3 regions of the Luteimonas salinilitoris genome follow, and region 1 is predicted to be linked to each of the others. Evidence: riboswitches for the same ligand, from Rfam matches in the RefSeq annotation. Region 1 holds a riboswitch; each other region holds the start of a gene.
The links. A riboswitch is a leader RNA that binds a small molecule or an ion and turns the genes downstream of it on or off. The one in region 1 is predicted to bind cobalamin.
Positions count from the first base shown of each region.

Region 1 (4,836 bases):
CTTGACGCAGCGCGAGCCATAGCTCTGCACCCAGCCCAGCCTGGTGAAGGCGAAGCCGTCGAGTTGCTCACCGAAGTATTCGACCATGTCGTTGCGCTCGAACTCGCCGTGCACCAGCACGTCGATTCCGATCTGTTCCTGGAAGCGCACGCACTTCTCGGTTTCTACGGCGATGAATCGATCGTAGTCGGCATCGGACAAGCGCCCGGACTTGTTGCGCGCGCGCGCCTCGCGCACCTCATGCGTCTGCGGGAATGAACCGATAGTGGTGGTCGGGAACGGCGGCAGGCCGAGGCGTAGCTGCTGCGTGTCGCGGCGCTGTTCGTAAGCGGAAGTGCGTTTCGTGGCAGCGGCGTCGAGACCGGCGAGGCGTGCGGCGACTTCAGGACGATGCACTTTCTTCGATCGGCGGCGCGTGTCCAGGCGATCGCGCGCCACTTCCAACGTCGAGCGCGTCGACACCAGGCCGTTGAGCGCATCGGCCAGAACGCGCAGCTCTTCCACCTTCTGTCGCGCGAACGCCAACCAGGCATGCAGGTCGGGGGGCAGCGCCGTCTCCAACGTCACATCGATCGGCACATGCAGCAACCAGCACGAAGGCGCGGTCTGCAGGCGTTCGCTGCCGATGCGCGCCCGCGCGAACTGCGCCAACGCCAGCGCACGATCCAGGTCCGTGCGCCAGACGTTGCGGCCGTCGACCAGGCCCAGCGACAACACCTGTGCCGGTTGCAGCGCGTCGAGTACCGCCTCGAGCTGTTCGGGAGCGCGCACCAGGTCGACGTGCAGGCCGTCGACCGGCAGCGAGGCCACCAGCGCGAGATTGTCGCCGAGCGCGCCGAAATAGGTCGTCAGCAGCAGCTTGGGGCGATCGGCGCCGGCGAGCGCATCGTATGCTTTGCGATAAGCGGCATGGTCGTCGTTGTCCTGGTCCAGGACCAGGCAGGGCTCGTCGATCTGCGCCCAGTCAGCGCCCGCAGCCTTCAGCTTGGCGAGCAGCTCCGCATACACCGGCAGCAGCCGGTCGAGCAACGCCAGCCGGTCGCTGCCGTCGGTGGCCTTGGACAGCAGCAGGAAGCTCACCGGCCCCAGCAGCACCGGCCGCGCGTCGTAACCCAGCGCCTTGGCTTCGAGGAACTCGACAACTGGCTTGTCGCCGCGCAGTCGGAAGCTTTGCCTGGCATGCAGCTCCGGCACCAGGTAATGATAGTTGGTGTCGAACCATTTGGTCATTTCCAGCGCGCGCAGATCGATGCCGTCCTTCTGCGCGCCGCGCGCCAGCGCGAAATAGCCGGCCAGCGGATCGCGGTCGGCGAGTTTGCGGTATGCATCTGGAATCGCGTCCAGCCAGAACGCGGTGTCCAGCACGTGGTCGTACAGGGAAAAATCGTTGCAGGGCACGATGTCGGCGCCGGCGGCTTTCTGCAGTTGCCAGTGGCGATGGCGCAACTCGCGTGCGACGGCTTGCAGCTGTTCGGCACCTGACTCTCCGCGCCAGTAGGCTTCCAGCGCTCGTTTCAGCTCGCGTTTGGCGCCGATGCGCGGAAAGCCCAGGTTGGTGACGATGCTCATTTTTTGCGTTTCCTCGATGCGTTGGCGTTTGAGGAACGAAGGAACCGCGCGCCGTTCGTCCGCACGCGAATGCGAACCGCCCGCCACGCCAGCGACCTTCGCCCCCGCGGGCGAGCCGGAACTGCGTGAGGAAGGCGCAGGAGAAAACGCCGCGCGCAAGGCACGGCATCGGCTCCGGCCACTTCCCTGCGGAAGTTCCAGGTCAGGCGGAACGCGCTTTCGCGCTCCGGCCGGGGCAGGTTTCGGGCTCGTGGACTTGAGCTTGGCTTTTTTGTGGGAGCGGCTTTAGCCGCGAGCGCTTTGTCGGTCGTCGCAACCGGAAAAGCTCGCGGCTAAAGCCGCTCCTGCAACAGCTGGGCTCGCCTAATCGCCGGCGTCTTGGAGGACGACAGCGTTCGTTTCCACACACCGCTGCGGGGCAGCGCCGGAATTGGATCGGAAGATCCGCACCAGCTTCCCTTTTAATTTCATCTTTTCATCTGGATGAAGAGATGAAAACCTTCGGCAAGGGCAAATTACGCCCGCCGGCCGGCGCCGTCAAGCCTTCTGCGCGACTGCGACTGCGACTGCGACTGCGACTGCGGCTGCGACTGCGGCTGAGGCGTCGGATGGCCTGTCCGGCATGTTCGAGGAATTTTTGAGCCGCTGGGGCCTGACGCCCGACGGCGCGGCCTTCATCACCCACAGCCGTTCGCTGATGCCCGTGCGCCGCCGCGGCGAGCCGGCGATGCTGAAGATCGCGCACGAAGCCGAAGAGAAGCTCGGCGGGCTGCTGATGTCGTGGCGGGCGGGAGTATAGGAAGAATAAACGCCCTTTTTGTAGAAATCAGGAGTTCAGGAAGGTTCGATGTCCGAGGGTTCCGCCGGGTTGCTCCCGGTCGAGGCCGGCCCGCGCCGACGCCACATCCGATCGACGATCACCAGCACCAACAGCAGCGCCATCATGCCGAGTCCGGCGTACTCGGTGAACGGAACCACGCGTACCGTGTTGTTCAATGCCGTGTGCAGGACCACCGCCAGGAGCAGATTCCCGCCGCTGCGGTTGTAGAGCCAGGTGAACAGGATGCCGAGCAGCACGCACACGCCCACTTTGGCGAACACCATCTGCGGATCTTCGGGATACTGGCCGTTGACGAACAGCGGGTAGTGCCAGAGCCCCCACACGATCCCGATCAGCACCGTGCTCGCCAGCGGACTCATGCGTTTCTGCAGCTCCGGCAGCATCCAGCCGCGCCACCCCGCCTCCTCTCCGACCGCCACGACCAGCAGTGTGAACAGGATCGAGCGCAGCACGAACAGGCCCCACACCGGCAGCGGAAGCCGGTGGGCAAAACGGGGTCAGGTTAGCTTTTCCGACACCGGGGTGCGGTTGCGCCCGACGCGGCGCGGCGGCAGATGATGATGTCGCACGCGCCGGTCCCGGCCCACGATCTGCCGATGGCCCGATTTCCACGGTTCGATCTGCCCGGGGTGCCGCAGCACATCGTGCCACGCGGTAACAATCGCCTGCCCTGTTTCCTCGACGACAGCGACCGCCTTCGCTACCTGACCTTGCTGGGCGACGCCCTGCTGTCCACCGGCGTACGCCTGCACGCATATGTCCTGATGGACAACCACGTCCATCTCTTGGCGACGCCTCCTTTAAGAGGCAGCATCGGCCGGATGATGCAGCGGCTGGGGCGCCAGTACGTCGGCCTGTTCAACGCCCGGCACGGGCGCAGCGGGACGCTGTGGGAAGGCCGCTACAAGGCCTGCCTGGTGGACAGCGAAAGCTACGTGATCGCCTGCTATCGATACATCGAACTCAACCCGGTGCGTGCCCGCATGACCGACGATCCCGCTGCATACCGCTGGTCGAGCTGCGCCGCCAATCTCGGCCAGCGGCCGCAATCGATTCTGTAGATAGATCACCGCACTAAAATCCGCGCAAGAACTGCCTCAGCAGATCATCCAATTGGGTGCGTTGCTCATCGGTCAGGGCGGCGACCAGTTTTGCCTGTGTCTCGACATGGGCGGTCACCGCTTCATCGATCAGCTTGAGCCCCTGCGGAGAAAGAGAAATCAGAAATCCGCGACCATCATCGGGATTCCTGGCCCGTGCGACCAGCCCCGCTTTTTCCAACTGGTCGATACGATGCGTCATCGTGCCCGAGGTCACCATCGTCGATGCCATCAACCCGCCCGCCGAGAGCGCATAGGGTGGGCCCGTCCGGCGCAAGGTTGCCAGAACATCGAAACTCGCGCCGTTCAAGCCGTACACCGACCACGTCTTCTCCATCCTGCGCATGAGATGCCAATGAAGCTGTTTAATTCGCCCGATCGTGCCCATTGGCGCGACTTGGAGGTCGGGTCGTTCTTGCCGCCATTGCTCAAGGATTCTGTCGACATGGTCCATGGGGCTTAGTTTTGCACAAAGAACCTTGACATCAAGATGTATCTGCATATATCTTGATGTCAAGGTATATGCAACTGAGGCAAAACATGGCGGGCTCTGCAACGAACGTACCCGTACCTGCCCGCAAAAGAGCTTGGTTGGTTCCGTTACTGTGTCTCTTGTCCGGCGGGGCACTGCTGGGACTATCGACCAATTTGGCAAAACTCGCGGGCGAGGCGCATCTGCCACCATTGGCGTTTCTATGCTGGTCAATCGTCGGCGCGGCGGTCATCCTGATGGTCGTGGCAGCACTGCGCCGGGATCTGCCACCGGTCAATGCGCGCACGCTTGAATACTATGCAGTGTCTGCGCTGGTGGGGGTTGCAGGCTCCAATCTGATCTTCTTTGCGGCCATTCCGCATATCGGCGCCAGCTTTATCGCCCTGATCATCTCACTGCCGCCGCTGCTGACCTATGTGGGGGCGCTAGCCTGGCGAATCGAACGATTCCAGATGAGCCGCGCAGCCGGCGTGGTGGTGGCGTTGGCTGGAGCCGGTGTTCTCGCGGCGCGCAAATTCTCCGCGCCCGATGCGGATGGATTCTGGATTCTCCTTGCCCTTGTCGGGCCAATCCTCCTGGCCATCGGCAATCTTTACCGTACGCTGCGCTGGCCCGAAGGCGTATCGGCCGATGCGCTGGCACCGGGAATGCTGCTCGCCGCTGCGGTCATGCTGGTTGGGGCGGGATTTTTGCCGGGCTTCTCGCTCGCCGTTCCAATGGACCAGAGTCTGCCGCTCGTCCTGATCGCGGTACAGGCCGTGGCCTTCGCGGGAATGTTCCTGTTGCTGTTCATGCTGCAGAAAACAGGTGGACCGGTTCTGCTGAGCCTGCTG
Region 1 is NZ_JBFWIB010000008.1:2,322-7,157, reverse strand. It holds gene metE (5-methyltetrahydropteroyltriglutamate--homocysteine S-methyltransferase) at 1-1,569, opposite strand, end outside; cobalamin riboswitch at 1,787-2,088, opposite strand; gene AB5T46_RS12725 (aminoglycoside phosphotransferase family protein) at 2,192-2,368, shown strand; gene AB5T46_RS12720 (CPBP family intramembrane glutamic endopeptidase) at 2,404-2,862, opposite strand; gene AB5T46_RS12715 (transposase) at 3,007-3,471, shown strand; gene AB5T46_RS12710 (MarR family winged helix-turn-helix transcriptional regulator) at 3,485-3,964, opposite strand; gene AB5T46_RS12705 (DMT family transporter) at 4,021-4,836, shown strand, end outside.

Region 2 (4,836 bases), on a different contig from region 1:
GACGCTTGGCGATCGCGGCGCGACCGTCGGCCAGCACCAGCGGGTGCAGGCCATCGCCGAAGGCATCGAGACGGGTGCGCAGGTCCGCGTCCATGCCGCGATTGTCGCCTGCGGGGCCCGGAGGCGCCGCGCGCCGCAGACAGCCGGTGGCCTCCGAGTACCGGCGCGGCCTCGCGGATGTGCCGCCGATCGACGCCCCGGCGCGCGACAGCGGCGACGGGTACCATCTGCGCCTGCCTTCGGGAGCCCGATCCTGAGAACGGTCCGCACCACCCGCTATGTCACGCCGCTGCGCGAGGGCGGCTCGCTGCCCGCGGTGATCGAGGCCGACGACGAGGGCATGTACGTGCTCAAGTTCCGTGGCGCCGGCCAGGGCCCCAGGGCGCTGGTGGCGGAACTGATCGCCGGCGAACTCGCGCGCGCGCTCGGGCTTCCGGTCCCTGAAATAGTGAAGATCACGCTGGATCCGGAGCTCGCCCGGACCGAGGGCGATCCGGAGATCCAGGCGCTGATCCGCGCCAGCGCCGGGCTCAACCTCGGCCTGGACTACCTGCCCGGCGCGATCGCCTTCGACCCCGTCGCCGACCGGCCCGACAGCGATCTCGCCTCGGCCATCGTCTGGTTCGACGCCTATGTCAGCAACGTCGACCGCACCGCGCGCAATCCGAACCTGATGATCTGGCATCGCCGGCTGATGCTGATCGACCATGGCGCCGCGCTGTACTTCCACCACGACTGGGACAATGCGGAGAAGGCCGCCGCCAGCCCGTTCCGGATGATCGCCGACCACGTGCTGCTGCCTTTCGCGGACTCGCTGGAGGCGGCCGACGCACGCATGACGGCGGCACTGGACGAGACGCTGATCCGGCGAGCGGTCGACCTGGTGCCGGACGACTGGCTGGACGAGACCGCGGAGGCGGCGACGGCGCAATCGCGTCGCGACGGCTACATCGAGCACCTGTGCCGGCGCCTGCAGGCGCGGCACGTCTTCGTGGAGGAGGCCCTGCGTGCACGCGCATCTGTATGACTATGCGGTGATCCGCGCCGTGCCGCGGGTCGAGCGCGAGGAGTTCGTCAACGTCGGCGTGCTGCTGTCCTGCCCCGCACTCGGCTTCCTCGACGCCGCTGTCGCGCTCGAACCGGCACGGTTGCGCACGCTGGACCCGACCATCGACGTCGACGCCCTGCGCCGCCACCTCGACGCGATCGTGGCGGTCTGTCGCGGCGGCCCGGACAGCGGCCCGATCGGACAGCTGCCGCCGCGCGCGCGCTTCCACTCGCTGACCGCCCGGCGCAGCGCCGTCATCCAGATGTCGCCCGTACACACCGGCCAATGCGCCGCCGATCCCGCCAGCACCCTTCGACACCTGATGCAGCGCATGGTGCTGCCGCCCGCACCGGCGGACGGCAACGGGCGCTGAAGCGGATTCGCGGCGCGATGCGCATGGGCGAGCGATTGGCTGGCTGCGGACCGAACCCGCGCGCGCTTCGGCGGCGCACCCGCGTGGACACGCCGGCAGCTGATGCGGCTGCACGATGTGCACCACATTTGGTGTTGACGGAACATGGCGCCCCCACTATCTTGTGGTCGTCGGTTCCGGCGGTCGCTACCCGCCGGATGAAAACGGGAAGCCGGTGACGCCTTCGGGCCAGTCCGGCACTGCCCCGCAGCGGTAATTGGGAACGACCCCGCCACACAGCACTGAGGCACGGCCTCGGGAAGCGGCGGGCTAGGAACAGAGCAGGAACGAGTAGAGAGGAACGAGGAACGAGTAACAGCTGAAAGCGGGTCGTCTTGGCCTTTACTCGTTCCTCGTTCCTCTTCACTCGTTCCTCGCTCCACGCCCATGAGTCCGAAGACCTGCCGACAGCCGCGCGAAGCACGACGCGCGGTGCCGGCTGCGGAATCTCCGGGGGGAGATGGCTGGCGAAGCAGACGCGCGACCGTCCGTCACCGGATGCGGTCGCGACCGCTGCGACGCCGCTTTCCCATCCTGCGACGAGACCGCTCGCCCGAGGGGGCGAGGCCGCGACGACGTCATCGCCGTCGCGCGCCCGTGTCCTCCGCCGCCTGCGCGGGTCAGGCGGCTGTGCGTCCCGCATGGAGAACACCGAAATGAACCAGAGCGACGCCGTCGTTACCGCCGATCGGGCCGCCGCGCAGCAGGATCCTTCTTTCCTGCTGACCCCGCCGCCCACCGCCACCGCCATGCACGTGACCAAGCGCAACGGCAGCCGCGAGCCGGTCGACCTCAACAAGATCGTGCGTGCCGTGCAGCGCTGCTGCGAGGGCCTGCATGCGATCGACCCGATGCGCGTGGCCACGCGCACCATCTCCGGCCTCTACGACGGCGCCAGCACCCGCGAGCTCGACGAGCTGTCGATCCGCACCGCGGCGCTGCTGACCGCCGAGGAGCCCGAGTACAGCCGCCTGGCCGCGCGCCTGCTGGCCAACGTGATCGGCAAGGAGGTGATGGGGCAGGAGATCCACGCCTTCTCGCAGTCGGTGATGCGCGGCCATGAGCTCGGCCTGATCAACGACCGCCTGCTCGACTTCGTGCAGACCAATGCGCGCAAGCTCAACGACGCCATCGACCCGGCGCTGGACATGGGCTTCGACTACTTCGGCCTGCGCACCCTGTACGACCGCTACCTGCTGCGCCATCCGCATGCACGCAAGGTGATCGAGACCCCGCAGCAGTTCTTCATGCGCATCGCCTGCGCGCTGAGCGAGGACGTGCCCGAGGCGTTGGCGCTCTATCGGCGGATGGGGCAGCTGGACTACCTGCCGAGTTCGCCGACACTGTTCAATTCCGGCACCACTCACGAGCAGCTGTCCTCATGCTTCCTGCTCGACTCGCCGCAGGACACGCTGGAGTCGATCTACCAGAAGTACGGCGACATCGCCCAGTTGTCGAAGTTCAGCGGCGGCATCGGCGTGAGCTACACCCGGGTGCGTTCGCGCGGTTCGCTGATCAAATCGACCAACGGCCACTCCAACGGCATCGTGCCGTGGCTGAAGACGCTCGACTCCTCGGTGTCGGCGGTCAACCAGGGCGGCAAGCGCAAGGGCGCGGCCTGCGTGTACCTCGAGCCGTGGCACGCCGACGTCGAGGAGTTCCTGGAGCTGCGCGACAACACCGGCGACGATGCGCGCCGCACCCATAACCTCAACCTGGCCAACTGGATCCCCGACCTGTTCATGCAGCGGGTCGAGGCCGACGCCGAGTGGTCGCTGTTCGATCCGCGCGTGGTGCCGGAGTTCACCGACCTGTACGGCCAAGCGTTCGAGCGCGCCTACGTGCAGGCCGAGCAGCAGGGCAAGGCGGTGCGCACGGTCAAGGCACGCGAGCTGTACGCGCGGATGATGCGAACCCTGGCGCAGACCGGCAACGGCTGGATGACCTTCAAGGACACCTGCAACCGCGCCGGCAATCAGACCGCCAGGGCCGGCAACGTGATCCACCTGTCGAACCTGTGCACCGAGATCCTCGAGATCACCTCGGCCGAGGAGACCGCGGTCTGCAACCTGGGCTCGATCAACCTCGCCCGGCATTTCGACGACGATGGCCGGTTCGATTTCGACAGGCTGGCCGAGACCGTGCGCCTGGCGGTGCGCCAGCTCGACCGCGTCATCGACCTCAACTTCTACCCGATCGAGTCCGCCCGCCGCGGCAACCTGCGCTGGCGCCCGGTCGGCCTGGGCTGCATGGGCCTGCAGGACGTGTTCTTCCGGCTGCGGCTGCCGTTCGACAGTGAACAGGCGCGGGCGCTTTCGGCGCGCATCGCCGAGGAGATCTACTTCCACGCGCTGGAGACTTCGTGCGAGCTGGCCGTCGAACGCGGCCGCCACCCGTCGTTCGCCGACACCCGCGCCGCCGACGGCGCATTGCAGTTCGACGCCTGGAACGCGACGCCGGCGAACGGCGAGCGCTGGGAGGCGCTGCGCGCGCGCATCCGCGAGCACGGCCTGCGCAACTCGCTGCTGATCGCGATCGCACCGACCGCCACCATCGCCTCGATCGCCGGCTGCTACGAGTGCATCGAGCCGCAGGTCAGCAACCTGTTCAAGCGCGAGACGCTGTCGGGCGACTTCCTGCAGGTCAACCGCTACCTGGTCGAGGAGCTGAAGAAGCTGGGCCTGTGGACGCCGGAGATGCGCGAAGCGATCAAGCGCGCCGAGGGCTCGATCCAGGGCGTGGCCGAGATCCCGGAAGTGCTGCGCGCGATCTACCGCACCGCCTGGGAACTGCCGATGCGCGCGCTGATCGACATGGCCGCCGAGCGTGGCGCCTTCATCGACCAGAGCCAGTCGCTCAACCTGTTCATGGAGAGCCCGAAGATCGGCGCACTGTCGTCGATGTACATGCATGCCTGGAAGCGCGGCATCAAGACCACCTACTACCTGCGCTCGCGGCCGGCGACCAGGATCGCCAAGGCGACGATCGGCAGTATCGCGCCAGCCGAAGCCGTCGCCTGCTCACTGGAGAATCCAGAGGGTTGCGAGGCATGTCAGTAGAGTAGGAACGAAAAACGAGGAACGAGAAACGAGTGGAGTCAACTTGCTCTTACTCGTTCCTCGTTTCTCTTCATTCGTTCCTCGCCTTAGCTCCGCATTCGTCGCCGCAGCACCGTCAGCATGCGGCTGATTTCATCGATCAACGCAAACGCCGGTCTCATGTCGTCGTCCTCCAGCCAGCCGATTCGTACGCATAGCAGGAGCTGTGTATGAAGTTCAGCCAAGGATCCGTGCGCAATCGCCATGAACTGAGCCTTCTCCTTCCGCGATTCCCGGCTCCAGCCTTCGGCAATGTTGCTCGGAACAGAGACTGCGGC
Region 2 is NZ_JBFWIB010000006.1:43,154-47,989, forward strand. It holds gene AB5T46_RS11130 (fructosamine kinase family protein) at 1-94, opposite strand, end outside; gene AB5T46_RS11135 (HipA family kinase) at 254-1,027, shown strand; gene AB5T46_RS11140 (DUF3037 domain-containing protein) at 1,008-1,421, shown strand; cobalamin riboswitch at 1,576-1,883, shown strand; gene AB5T46_RS11145 (ribonucleoside-diphosphate reductase subunit alpha) at 2,117-4,519, shown strand; gene AB5T46_RS11150 (four helix bundle protein) at 4,606-4,836, opposite strand, start outside.
Region 2: linked by a shared signal. The riboswitch ahead of AB5T46_RS11145 (ribonucleoside-diphosphate reductase subunit alpha) and the one ahead of metE (5-methyltetrahydropteroyltriglutamate--homocysteine S-methyltransferase) in region 1 are both predicted to bind cobalamin.

Region 3 (4,836 bases), on a different contig from region 1:
ACGGGCCTGCATCTGGCCGGCACGCAGACCTACGACGCCATCGTGCTGGACTGGATGCTGCCGCGCCTGGACGGGCGCGAGGTGCTGCGCCGCCTGCGCGACGCCGGATCCGACGTGCCGGTCCTCATGCTGACCGCGCGCGACGAATTGCCGGACAAGATCGCCGGATTCCGCGCCGGTGCCGACGACTACTTGACCAAGCCGTTCGCGCTGCCGGAACTCGAAGTGCGGCTGGAGGCGCTGGTCGCGCGCGCCTCCGGCCACGGTCGCAGCCGCGTGCTGGCGGTGGCGGACCTGCGCCTGGACCTGGCCACCCTCGCCGTGACCCGCGGCGGCCGTGCGCTGCACCTGTATCCAGCCTGCCGCAAACTGCTCGAAGTGCTGATGCGTGCGAGTCCCGCCGCCGTCACCCGCGAGCGCCTGGAGCAGGCGCTGTGGGGCGACGACCCGCCCGACGGCGACATGCTGCGTTCCCATATCTACGAGCTGCGGCGCAGCGTGGACGAGCCGTTCGCGCGCAAGCTGATCCACACGCTGCCGCGGGTCGGCTACCGGCTGGCCGAACGAACCGCCGAAGCGGACGCCGCCGATGGCTAGAAGCAGCCTGCGGCGCCGCATCACGATCGGCCTGCTCGGCTACGTGGCGCTGTTGTCGCTGGCCGTGCTGCTGCACGGCTATGTGGTCAACGAGCGTGCCGAGGCGCTGGTATGGCAATCGCTGCTGGAAGCGGAGTTCGACCATTTCGCCATGCGCAGCCGGACCGATCCGGGCTACCGCTGGGCCGATACCGAAACGCTCACGCTCTACGACGGCGCTGCCGCCGCATTGCCGCCGGCGCTGGCGGCGCTGGAGCCCGGCTTGCATGACGAAGTGCTCCTGGACGGCCGCGAACACGTACTGCTGGTCCGACGGGTGGAGGGGCGGCCGATGGTCCTGGCGCTGGAGATCGACGATCTCGAACGCCGCGAACTGGAGCTGGGACTGACCATGCTCGCCTCGGCGCTGGTGGTGGTGGCGCTGCTCGGCCTGTTCGCGGCCTGGGGCGCCGGACGCCTGTTGCGGCCGCTGAGCGACATGGCACATCGCATCGGCCAGCTGCGTCCGGCCAGCGATGCACGCGTCGAGATCCCCGACAGGGCAAGCACGGAGCTGGTGGTGATCGCCGATGCGCTCAACGATTACCTGCGCCGCAACGCACAGTTCGTCGAGCGCGAACGCGCCTTCATCGACAGCGCCAGCCATGAACTGCGCACGCCGATCTCGGTGATCGGCGGCGCGGCGGAGCTGGCGACGGCGCAACCCGGCATGCCGGCGGCGGCGCGCCAGCAATTGAGCCGGATCCGGCGTACCACGCAGGACATGGAACGGCTGATCTCGCTGCTGCTGGTGTTGGCCAAGGATCCGGCGCGGCTGGCGAAGGCGAACGACCGGATCGCGCTCGACCAGCTGCTGCCGGACATCGTCGAGGACCATCGCCCCATGGCCGAGGACAAGGGGCTGGCGCTGACCCTCGCGCCGCCGCCGTCGTGCGAATTGCTGGCGCCGTTGCCGGTGGTGCAGGCCGCCATCGGCAACCTGCTGCGTAATGCCATCGAGAACAGCGACTCGGGCGAAATCGGCATCCGCCTGCTGCCGGAGGCGGTGGTCGAGATCGTCGACCCCGGCCATGGCATGACGCCCGAGGAGATCAGCACGATCTACGCCCGGGCGGCGCGCGGCGGCAGCCGCGAGGGCGGGGGAATCGGCCTGGACCTCATCGCGCGGCTATGCACCCACCTCGACTGGACGCTCGAGATCCGCTCGCTGCCGGGGAAGGGAACCACGGCCCGGCTCGACCTCGGATCGGCTCAGCGCGCCGGCACATAGCGCAGGGTCAGGCCGTACTCGCGGCCCGGCTGGTTGTACCAGGCGACGGTCTCGTACGCGCGATCGAAGACGTTGCTCGCGCGCGCCTGCAGCGTCCAGTCCGGATGGAACGCGTACTCGAAGCGCAGGTCCGTGGTGGCGTGGCCGCCCAGGCGCGTGGTGTTGGCGGCATCGTCAAAGCGATGTCCGGCGCCGTTGAGCGTCATGCCGAAGCGGAATGCGCCGAATGCGCGGTCCAGGTCGATGCGGCCGGTGTTGCGCGCGCGCCGTGCCAAAAGGCGTCCATGGTTGGCGCCGTCGCTGCGGTTGCGCGGATCGACGTGGCTCAGCTGCGCCGACACGTCCCAGCCCGCCAGCGCGGTGGCGAAGGTCAGCTCCGCGCCGCGCAGGCGCGCCTCGTCGACGTTCACCGGCCGGAAGATCGTGGCGTCGTAGTTGATCAGGTCGTCGACGCGGTTCTGGTACAGGTCGAGCGACCAGCTCCAGCCGGCGCGGGCCTGGGCGATACCGAGGTTGAGGTTGTCCGACTGCTCCGGATCGAGATCCGGATTGCCCGAGAACGGGAAATACAGATCGTTGAAGCTCGGCGCGCGGAAGCCGGTGGCGTAGCTGGCGGTCAGCCGCAGGTCCGGGCCGAAGGCCAGGCCCCAGGCGAGGCTGCCGGTGGCGTGGCTGCCGAACTGCTCGTTGTCGTCGTTGCGCACGCTGGCCTGCCACTGCTGCGCGCCGAAGTCGCCCTGCCAGAGGGCGAACACGCCGATGTTGTCGCGGCTGGCGAGGTCGTATTCGGTGCTGCCGGCAATACGGTCGTCGAGCCAGTCGGCGCCGACGCTCAGCACCTGCTCCGCGGCCAGGGTGATGTCGGCCTGCAGCGAGGCCTGCTCGCGGCGGGTGCGCAGATGGGCGACGAAGTCGCCGTCGAGGTAGTCGTCGGTGCGGTCCTCGCTGCGGCCGAGGCCGGCCTGCAGCGCCAGCGTGTCCGACGGCTCGAAGCGGAGCTTGGCGCCGATCACCTGCTGCACGGTCTCGGAATGGTTGGCCCAGGTGCCGTCGTAGTGATTGTCGCCTTCGGCGCGCAGCGCCACTCCGTCCAGCGTCCACGCATCGGAGAACGTGACGCCGCCACGAAGGCTGGCCGAGAGGTTGCGGTAGCCGTCGCGGTCGGGCTCCTCGGCGAAGCAGCCGGCGCCGAAACCCGCCAGCGTGCCGCGGCAGGCATCGATGCCGTCGGTGCGCTGGTAGGCGACATCGGCGCCGAACCAGGCGCGTTCGCTGCCGCCACCGATGCCGGCGCCGGCTTCGCGCAGGCCGTGGCTGCCGATACCGGCGTGGAAGCGCGGCCGTGGCGGACCGCTGTCGCGGCGGGTGAAGATCTGGATCACGCCGCCGATCGCGTCGGCGCCGTACAGGCTCGAGTGCGGCCCGCGCACGATCTCGATGCGGTCGATCTGCGCCACCGGGATGTCCTGCAGCGCCGGCAGGCCGGCGGTGGCCGAGCCGATGCGCACGCCGTCGATCAGCACCAGCACCTGGTTGGAGCCGGCGCCGCGCATGAACAGCGAACTCTGCTTGCCGGCACCGCCGCTGTTGACCAGGTTGATGCCGGCGCGGCCGCGCAGCAGGTCGGGCAGGGAGACGGCCTGGCTGCGCTCGATCTCGGCGCGGTCGATCACCTGCGCCGGTACCAGGCTGTCGGCCAGCGCGATCTTCGTGCGGGTGGCGGTGACGATGACCTCGTCGAGGTCGGTGGCCGCGGGGGCGGCGAGCGCCGGCAGCGGCGCGAGCGCGGCCGCGAGGGCCAGGGTGAGGATCCGGTACTGCATGTACATTCTCCATCGCGCGCACCCACGCACGCGGTAGCGGTGAAGGCACGCGCGGCGACGCGCGGGCCCGGTGGAGCTGCGCGAGGAGAAGGGAGGCGGCGGAAGCGGACGGCAGGCGTCGGCATCGCTGCCACGACGCCCTCCGCATCGGCAACCGGTCAGGGGAAGGTTCCCCTGCTTCAGGCCGGTCTCCGGGCTTGCGGGCGAACCGGCGGCAAATGCTTGCCGGTTCCGGCGATCGCGCCTTCCCATGCATGCGTTCCGGAATCCGGAACCGGCACAGTGGCGATTGCGACGCCTGACTCGCTTACCGTTGCGGGGGCAGCGCCGGACTGGCCGCGAGGGCGTCACCGGCTTCCCGTTTCAACCCGGCGGCGGCTGCCGTCGGGTCACCTGAAGCGGGCCGATTGTACGCGATGCGGGGCGGTGCCGCGCCAGGCAATCCTTTCCGCTGCGACGAAGCCAGCCCCGTCGCCACGGGCGGTGTCAGTGAATAGCCCGCACCCCAAGCCGAAGATGAGGTCCATCGTGACGGGCTTGGCGATTGATTGGCACCGCCCATGGCGACGGGCTTCGTCTCGCCGCAACGGAGAAGGCTGCCTGGCGCGGCATCGCGCGCATGGCGCGCTTCTACGAACACACACGTTGCGTGCCCGCCGCCTTCGGAAACGCAGCGCCGCGAGCACGCACACGGGAGGCAACATCGGGCGTGATCGGCCATGAGTCATGGCCGAGGCGTCTCAATCGTCGTCGTCGGTCGCCGGAAAATCAGGTGGGGCCGGAGCGTCTTCCTGATGGACGGTGGTCGTCACCGGCCCCGCCGCGGGGCGGCCGCGCGGCGGCGGCAGGTCGGCGATCGCGGCCTCGGCGGCCTCGACCAGCTGCTGGCGGCGGGCCTCGGGCACCTCCTGCCAATGGCAGTCGAGCAGCGCGCCCTCGAGTGCGTAGAGCAGGTTGAGGCTGGGGCGGAAACCGGCGCGGCGCACGCGCATGTAGGCGTCGACCGGGCCGGCCGCCTCCAGGTCCTCGCGCGTGCGCAGTCCCACCTGGCGCAGCCAGGCGGCGGACTTCGGACCGATGTTGCGCATCTTGGGTGCGGTCATCGCAGCGACTCCAACCAGATCCGGGCGATGGTTTCCAGTCCGG
Region 3 is NZ_JBFWIB010000005.1:41,397-46,232, reverse strand. It holds gene AB5T46_RS10010 (response regulator transcription factor) at 1-597, shown strand, start outside; gene AB5T46_RS10005 (sensor histidine kinase) at 590-1,867, shown strand; gene btuB (TonB-dependent vitamin B12 receptor) at 1,849-3,696, opposite strand; cobalamin riboswitch at 3,856-4,102, opposite strand; gene AB5T46_RS09995 (TfoX/Sxy family protein) at 4,431-4,793, opposite strand; gene AB5T46_RS09990 (GAF domain-containing protein) at 4,790-4,836, opposite strand, start outside.
Region 3: linked by a shared signal. The riboswitch ahead of btuB (TonB-dependent vitamin B12 receptor) and the one ahead of metE (5-methyltetrahydropteroyltriglutamate--homocysteine S-methyltransferase) in region 1 are both predicted to bind cobalamin.